DNA from 3 places in the Streptomyces longisporus genome. Region 2 is predicted to be linked to each of the others. Evidence: riboswitches for the same ligand, from Rfam matches in the RefSeq annotation. Region 2 holds a riboswitch; each other region holds the start of a gene.
The links. Region 2 has a riboswitch for ZMP and ZTP ahead of ABD355_RS17890 (bifunctional 5,10-methylenetetrahydrofolate dehydrogenase/5,10-methenyltetrahydrofolate cyclohydrolase). Riboswitches for the same ligand answer to the same signal wherever they lie in the genome.
Positions count from the first base shown of each region.

Region 1: linked by a shared signal. The riboswitch ahead of ABD355_RS05285 (phosphoribosylaminoimidazolecarboxamide formyltransferase) and the one ahead of ABD355_RS17890 (bifunctional 5,10-methylenetetrahydrofolate dehydrogenase/5,10-methenyltetrahydrofolate cyclohydrolase) in region 2 are both predicted to bind ZMP and ZTP.
Region 3: linked by a shared signal. The riboswitch ahead of ABD355_RS32880 (glycine hydroxymethyltransferase) and the one ahead of ABD355_RS17890 (bifunctional 5,10-methylenetetrahydrofolate dehydrogenase/5,10-methenyltetrahydrofolate cyclohydrolase) in region 2 are both predicted to bind ZMP and ZTP.

Region 1 is NZ_BAAASG010000002.1:818,682-825,482, forward strand. It holds gene ABD355_RS05280 (helix-turn-helix transcriptional regulator) at 1-2,523, opposite strand, end outside; ZMP/ZTP riboswitch at 2,593-2,677, shown strand; gene ABD355_RS05285 (phosphoribosylaminoimidazolecarboxamide formyltransferase) at 2,709-3,863, shown strand; gene ABD355_RS05290 (IMP cyclohydrolase) at 3,921-4,601, shown strand; gene ABD355_RS05295 (TIGR03943 family putative permease subunit) at 4,588-5,316, opposite strand; gene ABD355_RS05300 (permease) at 5,313-6,347, opposite strand; gene ABD355_RS05305 (TerD family protein) at 6,511-6,801, shown strand, end outside.
Region 2 is NZ_BAAASG010000008.1:174,374-181,174, reverse strand. It holds gene ABD355_RS17915 (MFS transporter) at 1-865, shown strand, start outside; gene ABD355_RS17910 (IucA/IucC family protein) at 865-2,637, shown strand; gene ABD355_RS17905 (type III PLP-dependent enzyme) at 2,634-3,842, shown strand; gene ABD355_RS17900 (hypothetical protein) at 3,927-4,220, opposite strand; gene ABD355_RS17895 (nuclear transport factor 2 family protein) at 4,393-4,758, shown strand; ZMP/ZTP riboswitch at 5,003-5,086, shown strand; gene ABD355_RS17890 (bifunctional 5,10-methylenetetrahydrofolate dehydrogenase/5,10-methenyltetrahydrofolate cyclohydrolase) at 5,109-5,957, shown strand; gene ABD355_RS17885 (CU044_5270 family protein) at 5,958-6,801, opposite strand, start outside.
Region 3 is NZ_BAAASG010000016.1:181,684-188,484, forward strand. It holds gene trpS (tryptophan--tRNA ligase) at 1-487, opposite strand, end outside; partial or broken gene ABD355_RS32875 (siderophore-interacting protein) at 577-720, shown strand; gene ABD355_RS32880 (glycine hydroxymethyltransferase) at 824-2,275, opposite strand; ZMP/ZTP riboswitch at 2,321-2,410, opposite strand; gene rocD (ornithine--oxo-acid transaminase) at 2,515-3,720, shown strand; gene ABD355_RS32890 (DMT family protein) at 3,864-4,703, shown strand; partial or broken gene ABD355_RS32895 (FAD-dependent monooxygenase) at 4,984-5,061, shown strand; gene ABD355_RS32900 (aminotransferase class IV) at 5,096-5,965, shown strand; gene pdxR (MocR-like pyridoxine biosynthesis transcription factor PdxR) at 5,887-6,801, opposite strand, start outside.

The DNA.
Region 1 (6,801 bases), on a different contig from region 2:
GTCGAGGACCGCCCGGACGTGGTTGTCGACGGTGCGGACGGAGACGACGAGCCGGGCGGCGATCTCCGAGTTGGTCAGGCCCTCGGCGAGCAGCCGGATCACCTGCAGCTGGCGTTCGGTGAGACCGGCAGGGTTGCCGCGGGTGGCGGCGAGCGGGCCGCGCGGGATGCGGCGCACGCCGAGGCCGCGCAGTTCGGCGCGGACCAGCCGGGCCAGCGGCTCGGCGCCCAGCGCGTCGAGCCGGGCGAGGGCGGTGAGCTTGTCGGCGGGCTCCGGGCTCTCGGCGAGGGCGGCGGCGTATTCGTAGGGGCAGCCCGCCGTGTGCCACAGGGCCGCGGCCCGCCGCCACTGCCCGCGAGCCTGCAGCGCATACGGATGCCCCGAGTCGTCCGCCGGGACGGGGTGCCCGGACTTGGTGAGCCAGTAGCCGAGTTCGGCGCGGTAGGGGACACCGGCCAGGTGGCGGGCCTGGGCGTGCACCGGGGCGACGGCCTCGACGACGGCGGCGTGGTCGCCGCGCAGCCAGGCGGCCTCCGCGAGCGCGGCGGCGACGGGGCCCGTGCGCTGAAGTTCCCGCGTGCGTACGGCGATCTCGCGGGCCTCGGTGAGGAGTTCGTCGGCGCCGGGCCGGCCGCAGCGGGTGCGCACCCGGGCCAGGACGGTCAGCGCCGGGCAGCGCGCGGGCAGGAAGTCGTGGATGCCGAACTCGGCGTGCCGCTCGGCCTCGTCCCAGTCGGCGGCGGCGAGCCGGCGTATGGCCAGCTCGACATGGAGGTAGGTGAGGAAGCCCAGATGTTCGGCGCGGTCGGCCAGGTCCATGGCCGGGAGCAGGAAACGGTCGGCCTCCGCGAACTGCAGGTGGTCGAGCAGGGTCCAGATGAGGTTGGCGTAGGCACGGCAGGCGTGCTCGACCTCACCGGCGTCCAGGGCGACCGCGAGGCTCTCCTCCAACTGGTGCCGGCCGCCGGAATCTCCACCGCGCCAGCGGGCCGTGCCCATGTTGTTGAGGGCGTGCGAGAGGATCGCCGCGTCCTGGGTCTTCTGCGCGAGCACGATGGCCCGTTCGGCGTGTTCGACGGCCTCGGGATAGCGGTCGGACAGCATGCGCAGCTGGGCGATGTTGCTGACCGCAAGGGCCAGCAGCCGGTCGTCGCCAGCGTGTTCCAGGACGGCGACGGCCTCGCGGGCGGCCTCCTGCGCCTCGTCGGCGTCCCCGGCCCACCAGTGGATACGGGAGAGCCAGCGCAGGTCGGCGCCGAGGGCGAGGGTGTCGCCGAGGGAGCGGCGCAGGGCGACCGCCTCGCGCTGGGCGGTGACGGCGGCAGTCGAGTCGGCGATGGTGTAGCTCTCCACGGCATAGCGTTCGAGCAGGTCGGCGAGGTCGGGCGGAGGATAGCGGTGCCGTTGCCGCAGGACGAGGCGCAGCTGGGCGGCGGCCTCGCGGTGCGCACCGGCTCCCGCGGCGTCGCGAGCGGCGTCGGGCCCGTAGCGGGCGATGGCGTCCTGGTCGCCGGCCTGGGCGGCGTGGTGGACGATGCGGGCGGCATCCGAGCCGGGCCGGGCGACGAGGGCCGCGAGGACGCCGCGGTTGAGGTCGATGCGCCGGGCGGTGGGCACGGAGTCGGCGACCGCCCGCCGGATCAACTCGTGCCGGAACGCCACCCGTTCCGGTGCCACGGCCAGCAGCCCGCGCTGCTCGGCCGCGGCAAGGACGGTCACCCCGTCGTGGAGCAGCGCATCCACCAGCGGGCGTTCGACCGCCGAGGGGACGACGGCGAGCTGCTCCAGTGCGTCGACGGTGGCCGGTTCCAGTCCGCGCAGCCGGGCGAGCACGGCGTCGACGACGGTCGGGGGCACTCCCCCGGTGCCGCCGGAGGCGAGGACCTCGGCGACGAAGAAGGGGTTGCCGGACGTGACTTCGTAGACCTGAGCGGGGTCGAGGCGGCCGGCCGCGCTGAGCGTGCGGACGGCGGCGAGTGACAGCCTGGCCAGGGGCAGGCGGTGCACGCGGGGTGCGCGGGAGACCTGGCCGAGGAGGTGGCGCAGGGGGTGTCCGCGGCTCAGCTCGTCGTCGCGGTAGGTGAGGACGAGCAGGGCGGGCAGCCGCTCCATGCGCCGGACGAGGAAACGCAGGGCGTCCAGGGACGCCTCGTCGGCCCAGTGCACATCCTCGACGACGAGTACCGCAGGGTGCGGGGTCACGGCCAGCTCGCCGTGCAGGGCCTCGTAGACGCGGTGGCGGTCGCCGCCCTCGGTGACGGCGCGGGCGAGTTCGGCTCCGACGCTGCCGACGAGGTCGCGGAACGGCCCGAGGGGGCGCCGGGTGGCGAGGTCGTCGCACTGTCCGACGAGCACCCGGGCCTGCGTGGGGAGCCGCTCGGGCATGGCCCTCACCAGGCTCGACTTGCCGATTCCTGCCTCGCCGAAGACGAGCACCACCGAACCGGCCCCGTCGGCCGCCTCCCGTGCGGCCGTGGCCAGCTGTGCCAGCTCGGGCTCGCGCTCGAGGATCCCCCGGTCCACGCCGCCGATTCTGCCACCGGAGCCGGGCGGGATGACGGGTCCTGCCGGTCGGATGTTGCCGGTAGAGTCGGGTCCGGCCGCGACTGGCGAGGGTGGACGACCACCGGGGAGCGGCCGTGGTTCAGCGTGAGCGTCGACCGCCTGGGCGCCTCCGTCGGTGATGTTCCCGCTGAGGAGGCCATGACGTGGATCTGCGGTACGGAATGAACCCGCAGCAGAGTGCGGATGCCACGCCGGTGCGGCCCGGCCGGTGGCCGGTTCGGGTGGTGCACGGAAGACCGTCGTACATCAACATGCTCGACGCCCTGAACGGCTGGCAGCTGGTGCGGGAGGCAAGCCGCTGCCTCGGCCGGCCAGCGGCCGCTTCCTTCAAGCACGTCTCACCAGCCGGTGCGGCCGTGGCCGGGCCCGTCGACGAGGTGACGGCACAGCTGCACGGCGTCGACCGGGCCGAGACTGGCGCCCTGACCAGTGCGTATCTGCGCGCCCGGGACGCCGACCCGAAGTCGTCCTACGGCGACTTCGCCGCCGTCTCGCACCCGGTCGACGAGGAGCTCGCCGAACTGCTGGCCCAAGTCGTGTGCGACGGCATCATCGCGCCCGGCTATGCGCCGGGCACCGTGGGCAGACTCGGCAGGAAGAAGAACGGCCGCTTCCTCGTCCTGGAGGCGGATCCGGCCTTTGTGCCGCCGGAGCGGGAGACGCGCGAGCTCTTCGGTCTGCGGCTGAGTCAGCAGCGGGACGAAGTGCCGTGTGCGGAAACGCTGTTGGAGAACGTCGTGTGCGGCGCGCTCCCCACGACGGCCGCGGAAGACCTTCTGCTGGGCCTGGTGGTGCTGCGTCACACGCAGTCGAACTCCGTGTGCTATCTGCGCGACGGGGCGACCCTGGGCATCGGCGCCGGGCAGCAGTCCCGCGTGGACTGCACACGGCTGGCGGGGGCGAAGGCCGGCACCTGGTGGCTGCGCCGCCATCCGGCGGTGCGCGCGCTCGCCTTCGGGCCGGGCGTCCGGCGCCAGGACCGGATCAACTGGCAGCTCCGGTTCATCGAGGGGGACCTCACGGCGGACGAGAGGGCCAGGCTGTCCGCTGCCCTGGCGCAGCCGGTGCCGGAGTTCACGGCCGGCAGCCGCGCCGAGTGGACGGCCCGTCTGAAGGGGGTCTCGTTCGTCTCCGACGGAGCTCTGCCGTTCCGCGACAACGTCGACCACGCCCAGCGGCACGGTGTCGACTACATCGCCGAGCCGGGCGGATCGATCCGCTCCACGGAGATCGAGGACGCCTGCCGCGAGCACGGGATCAGCCTGGTCCGCACCGGCCTCAGGCTCTTCCACCACTGAGCAACGCCCCGTCAGGCCAAACCCGACGCCCTCGCACCGACCAGAAAGCTCATCAGCATGCTCACCGTTCATGACCTGCTGGCCGCCAACCCCTACCCCGGCCGCGGAGTCCTGTGCGCCCGCACCCGCTCCGGGGCCGTGCTGGGCGGCTACTTCCTCACCGGCCGCAGCCCGGCCTCACGCGACCGCGCGCTGCGGCTGATCGACGACGACCTCGTGGTGGGCCCGCTCACTCCCGGGGAGCGCGATCCCCTGCGTCACTACGCCGCCGCCACGACCACGAGCGAATGGCTGGTGCTGGGCAACGGAGAGCAGGTGTCCCAGGCCGCGGAACGGCTCAGGGCGGGAGCCTCGCCGACCGAGGCGCTCAGCGGCTTCGAGTACGAACCCGACCCTCCGATCCGCACCTCCCGCCTCACCGCGCTGATCAGCCGCGACAGCGGACGCACCACATTCTTCGGGGCCGCCCGCCCCAGCCGCGCCGCACGCCCGACCAGCAACGTGATGACCCTCGCCGTAGAGGATCTGCAACCGGGCGAGGCGGTCCTGCTGACGACCTATGAATCCGACGGCGAACAAGTGTCGGTGGCCGCTCCTTTCACCGAGGTCACCGTCGACGCCGGGAACGGGCCGGAACTGTTGGACGAGATCTGGTGGGCGCTCGACGAACGGTTCAGGATCGCTGCCGCCGTCGTCGACCCTGTGCGGGGAGCGGGATCCGCCCTCACGACGGCGTGAGCGGAAGGTCGTCCGTGTAGGCGTTGACCGGTGGGGAGATGCGCTCGGTGCGGTGGACGTCGAGGGCTGCCGTCGCGGACTTCGTACCGAGCGTGCCCTTGGGGTGCCAGGTTCCGGTGACGGCCACCCAGGTGTTGGCCGGCAGTGCGGTGGCCCCGTACATGCGGACCTTGACCGACTGGGAGTCCGCCGCGCAGCAGGTGAAGATGATCCGGGTGAGATACCAGCCGCCGCCGTGCCCCGCCGGGGTGACGAAGCCGGTCATCTGGATGCTGCGGCCTCTGACGGCCTGCTCCCGGTCCTGCTGGACCCGGGCGGTGAAGTCGGTGAGGGTCATCGGCAGCGGGACGGTCGCGGGCAGCGGATCGAACCGCTGCGCCTTCGGCACGGCCTTGTTGCTCGCGTGCGAGGCGGTGTACGCACCGAGGGCGGGCGGTGCGTAGAGGAGCAGGCTGAGCGCGGGCAGGAACAGCAGCCAGGCGATGCGGGGTGCGGTGGAGTGGTCGTGGCCGTGTGCGTGCGCGTCGGCTGCGGGGGCCGCCCGGTCCAGCGCTGCTGCCACCAGGCCCAGCAGCAGGAGCAGCACCCCGGAGGCGATCAGCAGGGGGCGCAGGCCTTCCTTGACGTAGCGCAGACAGAGGTCGCTGAACAGGGCGGCGTGCAGCAGGCCCAGGCCGGTCAGGACCAGCAGGAGGATTTGGGCGTGGCGCTTCACAGTAGTGCGCCTCCGATCAGGACCCCGGCGGCCACGGCCACCACCGTGGTCGCCGTCGAGAAGCGCAGGGCGAAGGACCGGCCGAACGTGCCCGCCTGAAGGGCGATCAGTTTCAGGTCGACCATGGGGCCGACCACCATGAACACCAGCCGGGCGGTGGGCGAGAAGCCGGTGAGTGAGGCGGCGACGAACGCGTCGGCCTCCGAGCAGACGGCCAGCAGGACGGCGAGCGCGGCCAGGAAGAGCACCGACAGCCAGGGGGAGCCGGAGAAGGTGTCGAGGACCGAGCGCGGCACGGCCACGTTGAAGGTGGCCGCGGCCATCGCGCCCAATACCAGGAAGCCACCGGCGTGCAGGAAGTCGTGCTGGAAGCCCAGGCGGAACTCCCGCGCGCGACTGTGTCCTGACCGGTGGCCGGTGTGGCGGACGGTCGGACGCAGCCACTCCTCGCGTCCCAGCCAGAGCCACAGCCAGCCCATCGCGGCCGCGGTGATCAGGGAGGCCAGCAGCCGGGCGGCGACCATGGCGGGGTTTCCCGGGAAGGCGACGGCCGTGGCGGTGAGCACGATCGGGTTGATCGCGGGTGCGGAGAGGAGGAAGGCGAAGGCGGCGGACGGGGTGACACCGCGGCGGATCAGGCTGTTCGCGACCGGCACCGAGGCGCACTCGCAGCCCGGCAGGACGACCCCCGCCACGCCGGCCACAGGGACGGCGAGTGCGGGCCTGCGGGGCAGGATCCGGGTGAACAGATCGGCCGGTACGAACGCGTTGATCGCCCCCGACAGGACCGTGCCCAGCAGGAGGAAGGGCAGCGCCTGGACGGTGATGGCCAGACAGACCGTGCGCCAGGCCGCGACGGCGGGTTGGTTCAGCCATCCGACGCCGGTGAGCGAGAGGAGCGCCACCGAGCCGACGGCGGTGAGGACGACGAGGGGCAGGGGCCGTCCGGTGACGCGGCGCCCCTGATGGCCGGCCGGCGCGACGAGCGCCACTTCTTCCGCCACACCAACCAGTTCATCCGTTTTATTCATATTTTCTCCGGATGTCGGATTCGTGGCGAAGATAAGCCAGGATCACTCCCCTCACGGTGCGCACACGCCGTCGCGGGCGGATGAATGAACGGGACCGGGAACATACTTGACCTTGCGGGGGGACCGTCCCGCGGTGGCCTGATTCGAGAGGGGCAGCGTCCGGGTGAGCGGCGGCGACAAGATACAGGGAAAGATCGAAGTGCGGCTCAAGTGGGATCCCAGCCCCTGGGACCGGCCGCCCCACCATCTGGACATCATGGCGACGACCTACTCGGCGGACGCCCCGCACGGACGGCCGGTGTACGTCGTGCACACCGAGAGCCGCTCACCGGACGGCACCATCAACATGAGCCGGCACAGCGAGACCGGCCTGGGCCTCGGCTTCGTCGAGGTGATGGTCATGGAGCTCGATCGCCTGGCACCCTCCTTCGCGCGGGTGGTCGTGGGTGTGGCG
Region 2 (6,801 bases):
GCTGCAGGGCATCCTGGGCGGCACGTTCGCCGCGTCCAACGGGTACCTGGGCGCCGCCCTGGAGGGCCCGGCCCTGTCCAAGGCGCTCACCTTGATGCAGGGCAGCGCGCGGGCCGCGCTGGTCGTGGCCCCGATCGTGGTCGGCTCGCTGTCGGGCTGGCTGTCACCGCACCGCCAGTACGCCCTGCTCGCCGTACTGCCGCTGGCGGCCGCCCTGTTGCTGGCGGCACTGCCCGAACCGGAGCCTGCCGCATCGGAGTCGAGGAACGCCCCCGAGACGACTGCCGCGCACGAGCCACCGGTGATGTCGCTCAAGGCCCTGTACGCCCTGGAGTTCGCCTTCGTCTTCTCCACGGTCATCTCCTTCCCCTATCTGATCGCCCTCGTCGACGACCGCCTCCCGGGCACCTCGCCGACCCTGTCCGGCGTGCTGTTCGCCCTCCCCCACCTCTGCTATCTCGTCTCGGCGCTGGCCGTGCACTCCGCCTTCCACAGCCGCCCCCGCACCGGGATCGCGCTCGGCTTCGCCTGCATCGCGCTCGGGCTCGCCGGACACGGGATCGCCGGCTCCCTGCCCACGCTGATCGCCGTACGGCTGCTGCTGGGCGCGGGCCTCACCCTCGGCCTGGTGTGCCTGTCGGTGCTGGCCGCCGACTGCGCCAAGGGCCGTGCTCCGGGCGGGATGTTCGGCTCGCTGGAGTTCTTCTCCAAGGCCGGCGCGGTCGCCGCCGGCCTGGCCGCGGCGGCGGGCAACGCCCGCTTCGGCCCGGCCGCACCCGTGCTCATCGGCAGCACGGCCGCCGCCGTCACCGTACTGGCCACTCTCCTCCCCCCGCAGACCCCCCGCACCCGCAGGAGCCGCTGATGCCCTCGCTGATCCGTCCCCAGACCTCGTCCGGGGGGACCGCGCTCTCGCTCTGCCCGCCCGCCACCGCCGCCGCGCCCGCCGAACTCCCCTCCCCCGACGACGCCGTGGCCCACACGCTCCTCAACTGCCTGCTGCGCGAGGTGTCGGGCCCCGAGCACCAGTCGGTCGTCGCCGACGGCCGGCTGCTGCTGCGGCTGCCCCGCCGCGGCGTGCTGCTGCGGGTCGCGCTGCGCCGTACCTCCCTGCTGGGCGCGCACCGCTTCACCGGCCCCGTGAGCGAACAGGGCGAGGACGGCTGGTCGGAGGTGGGCTGGCGGCGCCTTGCCGAGTACACGCACGACGAGCTGTCGTTGCGCACCGGTGTGCGCAACGAGGAGTTCCTGGAGCAGATCGCCTCCAGCCACGACGCCATCACCACCGCACTCGCCGCCACACGCCCGGCCCGCCTCCCGGACGACCGGCTCTCCGCCTATCTGGCCTCCGAGCAGTCCCTGCTGTTCGGGCACCGCTTCCACCCCACGCCCAAGGCCCGCACCGGCGACCCGCACGCCTGGTCCGCGTACGCCCCCGAGGTCGGCGCTTCCTTCCCGCTGCGGCACCTCGCCGTCCGCGCCCACCTGATCGCGGAGGAGGCCGCGGACCCGTCGGCGGCCGCCCCGCTGGACGGACTCCGCAGGGACGTGCCCGAGGGCTTCCGGCTGCTACCCGCCCACCCGTGGCAGTACGAGACGCTCCAGGCCCACCCGGCCCTGCGCGCCGCCTTCGACCGCGGTGACATCCTCGACCTGGGCCCGGGCGGGCAGCCTTTCGCGGCCACCGCTTCGGTGCGCACCCTGTACGACGGGGAGACCTTCCTCAAGTTCAGCCTGAACGTCCGCATCACCAACTGCCTGCGCAAGAACAGCAGTTACGAGCTGTCCGGCGCCGTCGCCCTGACCCGTCTGCTGGCTCCGGCACTCGCCGACCTGGCCGCGCGTTTCCCCGCCGACGCCGTGCTGCGGGAACCGGCGTACCGCACGCTGGCGCTGCCCGGCCCGGACGGCACCCCCGACCGCGATCTGTTCGAGGGCTTCGGCGTCATCGTCCGCGAGGGCCTGCCGCGCCGCCTCGCCCCCGGCACCGTCCCCCTCCTCGCCGCTGCCGTCGCCGACGAGTACCCGACCGGCGCCGCCCACATCTCCCGCCTCCTCGACGCAGCGGACGTCCGCACCACCCTCGCCTGGTGGTCGACGTATCTCGACCTGCTCGTCCCGCCCGTCCTGGCCGCCTACTTCGACCACGGCCTGGTCCTCGAACCCCACCTGCAGAACGTCCTGGTGTGCGTCGGCGCCGACGGCATGCCCGCCCAGGTCATCTTCCGCGACCTGGAGGGCACCAAGCTCGTCCCCGAACACCACGCCGAGACGCTGGCCGCACTGCCACCCGACGTCGCGGACCCGATGACGTACGACGCCCAGCGCGGCTGGGACCGGGTCGTCTACTGCCTGCTCGTCAACCACATCGCCGAGCTGCTCGCCGCCCTCGCCGACCTGCATCCGCAGGCGGAGGCGGCCCTGTGGTCCCGGGTGCGCGCCACGCTGCAGAGGTACGCCGACCGCCACGGCTGCCCACCGAGGCTCGCCGCCCTCCTCGCCGGGGTGCCACTGCCCGCCAAGGCCAATCTGCTGACCCGCTGGGAGCGCAAGGCGGACCGGGACGCCGGCTACGTCCGGCTGCCGTCCCCGCTCGCCGAGGACATCCTGCGCGACTCGACCGGGAGCCCCCGATGACCGACCCGACACCCGCGGTCCGCGACCGCGTCCTGTCCCTGCCCGCCACCGAACTGCCCGCGTACCTCTACGACTTGGCGGCGCTGCGGGCCGATGCCGCCGCGGTGCGGGCCGCACTGCCGGAGCGGGTCGAGGTGTACTACGCCGCCAAGGCCAACCCGGAGCCGGAGATCCTCGGCGCGCTCGGCCCGTACGTGGACGGCTACGAGGTCTCCTCGGGCGGTGAACTCGCCCATGTGGCCAAGGCGGTGCCGGAGCGGCCGCTCGCCTTCGGCGGTCCCGGCAAGACGCCGGACGAGGTGCGGGCCGCGCTGGAGCTCGGCGTCGAGCGTTTCCATGTGGAGAGCGAGTACGAGCTGCGCATGCTGGCCGAGCTGGCGCGGACATGCGCGCCGGGGCGACGGGTGGCGGTCCTGGTCCGCGTCAATCTTCCGGTCGCGGACGGGGCGCTGGCGGGCAGCTCACTGGCGATGGGGGGCCGTCCCACCCCGTTCGGCCTGGATCCGGCGCAGGCCGTCGATGTCGTCCGGGCGCTCGCCGACGGGATGTATCCGCACCTCGAACTACGGGGTGTTCACGCGCACCTGGCCAGCGGCCTGGAGGCGACGGAGCAGCTGGCGGTGGCCGAGTCCATCGTGTCCTGGGTGACGGGTCTCGGTGTTCCGCTCGCCGAGGTGAACGTCGGCGGCGGGATGACCGTCGACTACACCGATCCGGAGCGCCGCTTCGACTGGACCGCGTACGGCAGCGGGCTCGCCCGTCTGACCGAGGCGCACCCCGGGCTGACCCTGCGCATCGAGCCGGGGCGGGCGCTGACGGCGTACTGCGGCTGGTACGCCACCGAGGTGCTGGACGTGAAGCGCAGCCACGGCGAGGACTTCGCGGTGGTCCGCGGCGGCACCCATCATCTGCGGACCCCGGCGACGAAGGGGCATGACCAGCCCTGTTCCGTGCTGACGGTGGACGCCTGGCCGCACCCGTGGCCGCGGTCGGCCGCCGAAGGCGACCGGGTCACCGTGGCGGGGCAGCTGTGCACACCGAAGGACGTCCTGGCCCGCCGGGTCCCCGCGCCGGGGCTCAGGGCGGGCGACCGGGTGGTGTTCTCGCTCGCGGGCGCCTACGCGTGGAACATCTCCCACCACGACTTCCTGATGCACCCCCGGCCCGGTTTCCACTTCCTTCACCCTTCAACCGCCGGGCTGTGATCAGGTCACCGGCACAGCGAAAGGGCCGCCCGGAGAGGGGCGGCCCTTTCGCTGTGCGCGGACGTTCGATGCGGCGTCGGCGTGTTACAGGGCCCCCGGGAACCCGCTTGCGGCTCCCATGCGGGCCACCCGGTCCAGCTGCTCGAGGTTGTTGAGGCGGTTCAGGTGCTGCAGCTGCTCGGAGGGGCGCGGCACCTCGGCCCTGCGCTCCGCCGGGATGCCGCTCTGGGCGAGCGAGTCGAGCGTGGAGATCGGGTTGAGCTCGCTCGCGTCCTTGTTCTGGATGGTCGCGTCGGACGCACAGGCAAGCGGCGCGGCAAGGGCGGTGATTCCTGCGGCGAGACCAACGGCGGCGACGATACGTCGTGTTGAGATCATGCTTCCCACAACGTCACCGGGCCTGCGGCGGTCACGGCCGCGCCCCGCCACTCACCCATCAGGGGCAGTGCTCCGGCTGCGCTTGCCGAGGCTGCCGCGGCGGAGGAGCCTCAAAGGAGAGGTCCTTCGCGGCCCGCAGCTCCTCGGGTCGCGGCCCTCGAAGGAGGTCATCATGGGCACCACGGCAACTCCCGGCTTCAGCGCGGACACCCTGCGCAAGGGGATCGAAGGACACACTGCGGCGGATCTTCTGTCGCTCTACGCGGACGACGCGCAGATACGCATCGTGGACCGCAACACGCAGCCCAGCCAGCCCAAGGTTCTGCGCGGTCGTCAGGAGATCGGCGCGATGTTCGAAGACATCTACAGCCGTGACATGACACACAAAGTGGACCAGTGCATCATTCAGGGCGACCATGCCGCCTACAGCCAGTCCTGCCAGTACTCGGACGGGACGCGGGTCCTGGCCGAGTCGATGATCACACTGCGCGACGGCAAGATCGCCGAAGAGGTTCTGATCCAGGCATGGGACGAGTAGGAGGCAGAACCGCGAGGGTTCAGGTCACCTCTCGGTTGACCTGGACCTTCTCGGCCCGTGCGGCACTGGGGCGAGGGCGTCCGGCCCGGCCTCGGACCCGTATGGCACAACGACTGGCCTCGATGGCCCTGCTGCGGTCGGTGCTGAGAGCGAGGCGGTCCCGCCGGCTTCCCGCCGCGCGAAGGCGGCGCGTGCTGCACCGGTGAAATCGGCTCCTGACCGTCGTGGCGGCTCGGCTAGTCTGAGGGCGGGCCGTGACTGGCGCTGAGGTGGAGCACCACCGGGAAGCGGCCACGCAGAGTCGATGCCGTGCGCCTGGGCGCTACGTCACACCAGCCCAGGAGTGGATCATGTCCCAGGCCCGGCTCATCGACGGCACCTCCCTTGCCCGGCGCATCGTCGCGGACACCGCAGAGCGGGCGGCCGACCTCACCGAACGGACCGGAACGGCGCCCTGTCTGGCGACGGTCCTGGTCGGCGAGGACCCCGCGTCCGTCACCTATGTCCGGATGAAGCGGAACCGCTGCCGCAAGGCCGGTATCGAGTCGCGCCAGGTGGAACTTCCCGCCGACACGACCACCGAGGAACTCGTCGGCGCCCTGCGCTCCCTGTCGGACGACCCCGGTGTGCACGGCATTCTGCTGCAGCACCCGATGGGCGAGCACATCGACGAGCGGGCCGCGTTCGAGGCGATCGCGCCCGAGAAGGACGTCGACGGCGTCACCTTCGCCTCCTTCGCGACGATGAGCTTCGGCCTGCCGGGCTTCGTGTCGTGCACGCCGGGCGGCATCATGCGGCTGCTCGACGAGTACGGCGTCGACCCGTCCGGGAAGCGGGCCGTGGTCGTGGGCCGCAGCGCCATCCTCGGCAAGCCGGCCGGCATGCTGCTGCTCGCCCGCGACGCCACGGTGACGTACTGCCACTCGCGTACCCGGGACCTGTCCTCGGTCGTACGGGAGGCGGACCTCGTGGTCGCCGCCGTGGGGCGGCCGCGGTTGATCCGGGGCGAGGACATCAAGCCCGGCGCGGTGGTGATCGACGCCGGCTACAACCCGGGCAACGTCGGCGACGTCGACTTCGACTCCGCCGTGGAGCGGGCCGGGCTGATCACTCCGGTGCCGGGCGGTGTCGGTCCGATGACGATCGCCACGCTGCTGGAGCAGACCGTCGCTGCCGCCGCCCGGCAGCTCGGGGTGTGATCAGGGCATCCAGGCGCTGTAGTCCATGACGTCGCCGGCCTTGACGCCGTACTCCGGCTCCGCCCTGGTGAAGACGGTCTCCAGGCCGAGGACCGCACCGGTGGACGGCTGCATGATCAGCATCCGCCGGTAACCGGCGCCCTCGTACTCGTACGCCTGGCCGCTCCGCCCGAGCCGGTCCGTGACCTGGCCGACCGGCCGCAGCCCCTCGGTGCCCGCGAGAAGCCGGGCCAGCGTCGCGGACTCGCGGGCGCCGAGGGTCCAGTGGTCGAGCAACGCCCCTACGGCGTCGAGGAGTTCGGGGGTCGTCAGCCTGGTGCGGGTGTACGAGGCCTCCTGGAGATAGGCCCGCAGCCGCGCCGTGTCGTTCGGCGGGGGCGACTCGGGCGGCGCGTCGCTCCAGCTGGGCGGAAAGGTCTGGCTACTGATGACATGGCCGTCCTCCACCAGGTGCGGATCGCCGTCGTCGCGCAGGACCGGCCGGCCGGGGTGGCGGGGGTCGGTCGCCACCACGAGCTCGGTGTGGCTGCCGTCGGCCTGCCAGCGCACGACGCGCTCCTCGGGGAGCGTGATCGGGGGCTTGTCGTCGCTCATGCCGAGGCTCCAGGACTGCACATGTGTGCCCTTGCGCAGCTTCGGCGCATCCTCCGCCGCGGCCTGCCGTTGTGCGCGGTCGGCGAGTTCTTCCAGGGGTACGGGGGTGGAGTCGGCCTGGACGACCAGCGGGCGGGGAGCGGCGACCGCGGGCGCGGTGCCGGGGCCGCTGAGCAGCAGCGCCAACGCGGTCGTGGCGACCACGGCGGTGGTGGCGAGGCTCCACACGAGCCGGGTGCGGCGGCCCGTG
Region 3 (6,801 bases), on a different contig from region 2:
CACGGGTGAGCTCCACGTGCTGGCGCTGGTCCTCGCCGACCGGGACCTCGTTGGCCTGGTAGAGCAGGATGTCGGCGACCTGGAGGATCGGGTACGTGAACAGGCCGACGGAGGCGCGGTCGGCGCCCTGCCTGGCGGACTTGTCCTTGAACTGGGTCATGCGGGAGGCCTCGCCGAAGCCGGTGAGGCAGTTCATGACCCAGGCCAGCTGGGCGTGCTCGGGCACATGGCTCTGGACGAAGAGCGTGCAGCGCTCGGGGTCGAGCCCGGCCGCGAGCAGCTGGGCGGCGGCGAGCCGGGTGTTGGCGCGCAGCTCCGCCGGGTCCTGCGCAACGGTGATCGCGTGCAGGTCGACGACCATGTAGAACGCGTCGTGGGACTCCTGCAGGGCCACCCACTGGCGGACGGCGCCCAGGTAGTTGCCGAGGTGGAACGAGCCTGCGGTGGGCTGGATTCCGGAGAGCACGCGGGGTCGGTCAGAGGCCATGCTCACCATTCTCTCAGGTCTGTCGAGCCGATCAGGAACTGGTCGGAAACAGCTGGGAACCGATCCGTCTGCTGCGGTGCAACAAGGCTGTGAGGACGCGGGAGGGGGGCCGCATCGTCGATGAGGCCGCGGTGATCGCACGCGAACCCGCCGGGGAGCCGGAGGCGTATGCGCAGCTGGTGCGGGCCGATACGGCGCGCGGCGGCCCGGCAGGGTGCCGGACCGCCGCAGGAGGAACCACGACAGGAGCTCATCGACCTGTGAGCGTCACCGGTATCTGAGCTTCACCGATCTCCGAACGCCATCGATCTTTGACAACTCAAGAGAGGGCGCTGCTCAGCCCAGGTCGATCTCCGGGTACAGCGGGAAGCCGGCCACGAGGTCGGTGGCGCGGTGGGAGATCTCGTCCGCGATCTTCGGGTCGAGGACGTGCTGCGCCTTGGACGGGGCGCCCGACTTGGTGGTGCCCGGCTCGGCGGTGGTGAGGACGCGGTCGATCAGGCCCGCGACCTCGTCCATCTCGGCGGTGCCCAGGCCGCGCGTGGTCAGCGCGGGGGTGCCGATGCGGATGCCGGAGGTGTACCAGGCGCCGTTGGGGTCGGCGGGGATGGCGTTGCGGTTGGTGACGATGCCCGAGTCGAGCAGGGCCGCCTCGGCCTGACGGCCGGTGAGGCCGTAGGAGGTGGCCACGTCGATGAGGTTGAGGTGGTTGTCGGTGCCGCCGGTGACGAGGGTGGCGCCGCGGCGCATCAGGCCCTCCGCCAGTGCGCGGGAGTTGTCGACGATGCGCTGGGCGTAGTCCTGGAAGGAGGGCTGCCGGGCCTCGGCGAGGGCGACGGCCTTGGCGGCCATGACGTGCGGGAGGGGGCCGCCGAGGACCATCGGGCAGCCGCGGTCGACCTGGTCCTTGAGGGAGTCGTCGCACAGGACCATGCCGCCGCGCGGGCCGCGCAGCGACTTGTGGGTGGTGGTGGTGACGATCTGGGCGTGCGGGACCGGGTCGAAGTCACCGGTCAGCACCTTGCCCGCGACCAGGCCGGCGAAGTGCGCCATGTCCACCATCAGGGTCGCCCCGACCTCGTCGGCGATCTCCCGCATGATGCGGAAGTTCACCAGACGCGGGTAGGCGGAGTAGCCGGCGACGATGATCAGCGGCTTGAACTCGCGGGCGGAGACGCGCAGGGCCTCGTAGTCGATGAGGCCGGTGGCGGGGTCGGTGCCGTAGGAGCGCTGGTCGAACATCTTGCCGGAGATGTTCGGGCGGAAGCCGTGGGTGAGGTGGCCGCCGGCGTCCAGGGACATGCCGAGCATGCGCTGGTTGCCGAAGGCCTGGCGGAGTTCGGCCCAGTCTGCCTCGGTGAGGTCGTTGACCTGGCGGGCGCCGGTCTTCTCCAGGAAGGGTGCCTCGACCCGGTCGGCGAGGACGGACCAGAAGGCGACGAGGTTGGCGTCGATGCCGGAGTGCGGCTGGACGTAGGCGTGGCGGGCGCCGAAGAGCTCCTTGGCGTGCTCGGCGGCGAGCGACTCGACGGTGTCGACGTTGCGGCAGCCTGCGTAGAAGCGGCGGCCGATGGTGCCCTCGGCGTACTTGTCGCTGAACCAGTTGCCCATCGCGAGGAGGGTGGCCGGGGAGGCGTAGTTCTCGGAGGCGATCAGCTTGAGCATCTCGCGCTGGTCGGCGACCTCCTGCCCGATGGCGTCGGCGACCCGCGGCTCGACGGCGCGGATCACGTCGAGGGCGGCGCGGAAGGCGGTGGACTCGGTGGAGAGGGGCTGCTGCTCTGACATGTCGTCGGCCTCCGGGCGGCGTGGCGTGCAAGCGGTCACGGTTCTCGGTCTGGCCCAGGCGCACGGCACTCGGTCACGCACGGGTCGCTCCCCGATGGTCCGTCCCATCCATGCGCGCCAGTCACGACCCGTCGATCAGCCTACCGGCCACGCCGGAGAGCGCAGGTCCCGCGTCCACCATGCGAGCGACGATAGGAAGAGGGGGCCGCTGCAGGGCTGCCACACCCCCGGGAGGTCCCGTGACCACGACGGAAGCGCTCATCGCCACCGCCGACGCGCACAGTGCGCACAACTACCACCCGCTGCCCGTGGTCGTCGCCTCCGCGGACGGGGCGTGGATGACGGATGTGGAGGGGAGGCGGTATCTGGACCTGCTGGCCGGTTACTCGGCGCTCAACTTCGGGCATCGCAACCGGCGGCTGGTGGAGGCGGCGAAGGCGCAGCTGGAGCGGGTGACGCTGACGTCGAGGGCGTTTCATCACGACCGGTTCGCGGCGTTCTGCTCCGAGCTCGCCGAGCTGTGCGGGATGGAGCTGGTGCTGCCGATGAACACCGGCGCGGAAGCGGTGGAGACGGCCGTGAAGACGGCCCGGAAGTGGGGGTACCGGGTCAAGGGCGTGCCCGCGGAGATGGCGAAGATCGTGGTCGCGGGCAACAACTTCCACGGCCGTACGACGACCCTCGTCAGCTTCTCCACCGACCCGGAGGCCCGGGCGGACTTCGGTCCGTACACGCCGGGCTTCGAGATCGTGCCGTACGGGGACCTGACGGCGATGCGGTCGGCGGTCACGGAGAACACGGTGGCCGTGCTGCTGGAGCCGATCCAGGGTGAGGCGGGGGTGCTGGTGCCGCCGGCCGGTTATCTGCCGGCGGTGCGGGAGCTGACCCGCGAGCGGAACGTGCTGTTCGTGGCGGACGAGATCCAGTCGGGCCTTGGCCGGACCGGAAAGACCTTCGCGTGCGAGCACGAGGGCGTGGTGCCGGATGTGTATGTGCTCGGCAAGGCGTTGGGCGGTGGGATCGTGCCGGTGTCGGCGGTGGTGTCGTCGGCCGATGTGCTCGGAGTGTTCCGGCCCGGTGAGCACGGTTCGACGTTCGGCGGGAATCCGCTGGCCTGTGCGGTGGCCCTGGAGGTGATCGCGATGCTGCGGACGGGCGAGTTCCAGGCGCGGTCCGCGGAGCTGGGCGGTCATCTGCACCGGGAGCTGGGGGCGTTGAGCGGCACGGGCCGGGTGAGGGCGGTGCGCGGGCGGGGGCTGTGGGCGGGCATCGACATCGCGCCCCAGTACGGCAGCGGGCGGGAGGTGTCCGAGAAGCTGATGGAGCGGGGGGTACTGGTGAAGGACACGCACGGTCCGACGGTGCGGATCGCACCGCCGTTGGTGATCGCGAAGGAGGACCTGGACTGGGGGCTCGCGCAGTTGCGGGCGGTGCTCGGGATCTGAGCTGCGCGCCGGAGGCCGGGGCCCTGGACGCCGATCGATATGCACCTTACGTAGGTGTGTAAAGCATAGGATCGGTGAGAGCGGACCCCGGGGCATCGCCGCCTGCTGTGCGTCTCCCCTACAGTCACTTTGTGATCTTTGGGATGGTGTGCGCGCTGGGCGCGGCGGTCTGCTTCGGTACCGCGACGGTTTTGCAGGCGGTTGCCGCGAGGACGGCCGGTACGGGTGGGGGCGGGGAGGCGGCGCTGCTGCTGCGGGCCTTGCGGCAGTGGCGGTATCTGGCCGGGCTGGCGCTGGACGGGCTGGGGTTCCTGTTCCAGATCGCCGCCCTGCGGTCGATCCCGATCTACGCGGTCGCCGCGGCGCTCGCGTCCAGCCTGGCGGTGACCGGGGTGGTCGCGGCGCGACTGCTGCAGGTGCGGCTGAGCGGGACGGAGTGGGGTGCGGTCGCGGTGGTGTGCGCCGGGCTCGCCATGCTGGGGCTGGCGTCCGGGGCCGAGGGGGACCGTCACGGGTCGACGGCGCTGAAGTACGCGATGCTCGCGATCGCCGTCGTGGTGCTGCTGCTCGGGCTGTTCGGAGGGCGGTGGTCCGGGCGCGGGCGGGCGCTGGTGCTCGGCCTGGGAGCCGGGTTCGGGTTCGGGGTGGTGGAGGTGTCGGTGCGGCTGATCGACTCGCTCGCACCGTCAGAGCTGCTCACCAACCCGGCGACCTACGCCCTCGTCATCGGCGGGGGCGCCGCCTTCCTGCTGCTGACGTCGGCCTTGCAGCGCGGCTCGGTGACCACCGCCACCGCCGGGATGGTGATCGGCGAGACGATCGGGCCGGCGGCGGTGGGTGTGGTGTGGCTCGGGGACCGCACCCGGGACGGGCTGGCCTGGCTTGCGGTGCTGGGGTTCCTGATCGCGGTCGCGGGGGCGCTGGCGCTGGCGCGGTTCGGGGAGGCACCGACCACGGACGCCCCGACCGCGGAGACGGCGTGAGCGATGTTCCCGCGTCGGCATATCCGCCGGTAGATCGGACGGGCGCCCCCTTTCGGGAAGCTGAAACACTTCGTTGAATGTTTGAACGTGCTGTGGAGTTCTTGCGTACTGGGTGGGTGCCGCCTTCCTCGCACCGGCCCGGTGCCGTGGACACCGGGGGCCGTGCCGGGTCCGGTGGACGCGCACACTCCGCTGCACGTCCCGTACGCCTCCGGCACCACGGGCCGCCCGAAGGGGGGCGTGCACGCTCACAGCGACCCGAAGGCGTATCACGACCTGATCGGCGCATCTGTTACCACCGTTCGGGGCCCGGGGCATGAACACCGGGATCGCGGATGCGGCGGCGCTCGCGCTCGCGGGCCGCAAGTACTGAGACGTCGGGAGGAGCAGTGATGACACAACCGGTCATCGGGGAGGGCCTGTTGGCGTGGAGTGCGGCCGGTGGGCTGAGGCCGGCCGCGGAGCCCGGCGGGCGGTTGCTCGTCGCGGACTCATGGCTGGTGCGCGACGGCCGGATGCGCGGCCACGACCGGCACCGGGAGCGTTTCCTGCGGTCCTGCGGCGCGTGCGACGGACCGCCGTTGTGCCGGCTGCTGGAGTTCTGGCAGGACATGACGGCCGCCCTGCCGCGCGCGGGCGAGTGGTTTCCCCGGGTCGAACTCGCCGCCGGGTCCAAGGAGTTGAGGCTGCTGCTGCGGTACGCGCCGCCGCTCGGTACGGGCGTGCGGGTCTGGGCGGCCGGCCAGTGCGATCCGCGGACCGTCCCCCGCCGCAAGGGACCCGACCTGGACACCCTGGCCCGGGTCCGCAGACGGGCGTCCGCCGAGGGCGCCGACGAGGCGGTGCTCGTCGCACCCTCCGGCGTCGTCCTGGAGGCGGCCACCAGCAGCGTGCTGTGGTGGGAGGACGACACCCTCTGCCTGCCCTCGCCGCAGCTGCCGGTGCTGCCCGGGGTGACGGCCGCCCTCATCCAGGAACGAGCACGGCGCGAGGGCATCCGCATCGCCCACCGCGAACGGACGGTCGCCGAGCTCGACGGCCGCGAGGTGTGGCTGGTGAACGCCCTGCACGGGATCCGCCCGGTCACGGGCTGGACGGGAGGACCACTGCGGGCGGCTCCGCCGGTACGCGCGCCGGAATGGCGGGCGTGGCTGGACGACCTCATGGAACCGCTGCCGGAGAATTACAGTTCCGGTTCGGGCAGTGCCGCGCACAGCGCGTCCAGGGTGCCCGCCCATGCGCTGTCCGGTGGCGTCCCGTAGCCCACCACCAGTGCGTCGTGCGGCTCGACGGTCGCTTCGGGGTGCCGGTAGCGGTGCAGTCCGTGCACCGCGAGGCCGTGCCAGGCCGCCGCCCGCAGCGTCGCCTGCTCGGTGCCCGGCGGCAGCCGCAGCACCACGTGCAGGCCCGCCGCGATACCCGTGGCGCTGACCTGCGGTGCCCGCCGCGCGAGTTCCGCGACCAGTGCGTCCCGGCGGCGGCGGTAGCGCAGCCGGGCGGCGCGCACATGGCGGTCGTACGCGCCGGAGGTGAGGAACTCGGCGAGCGTCAGCTGGTCCAGGGCCCCGCAGGAGTCGATGTGCCCCTTGGCCTTCGCCGCCTCCCGGGCGAGGTCCGGCGGCAGGACCAGCCAGGCCAGTCTCAGGCCGGGGGCGAGGGACTTGCTGGCCGTGCCCGCGTAGACGACGTGGTCCGGATCCAGGCCCTGGAGGGCGCCGACGGGCTGGCGGTCGTAGCGGAACTCGCCGTCGTAGTCGTCCTCGACGAGCAGGCCGCCGGTGCGGCGCGCCCAGTCGACGGCGGCGGCCCGCCGGTCGCGGTGCAGGGTGCCGCCCATCGGGAACTGGTGGGCGGGGGTGAGCAGGACCGCGTCCTCGTCCGTCAACTCGCGCGGGTTCGTGCCCCGTTCGTCGAACGGCAGCGGAACCGTCCGCAGACCCGCCTCCGTCAGCAGGTCCCAGTGCACGTACAGGCCGTACGACTCCACCGCGACCGTGTTCGCGCCGCGTGCCCGCAGTACCGCGCCGAGAATGCGCAGGCCGTGCGAGATGCCTGCGCACACCAGGATGCGTTCGGGGTCGGTGCGCACGCCCCGGGC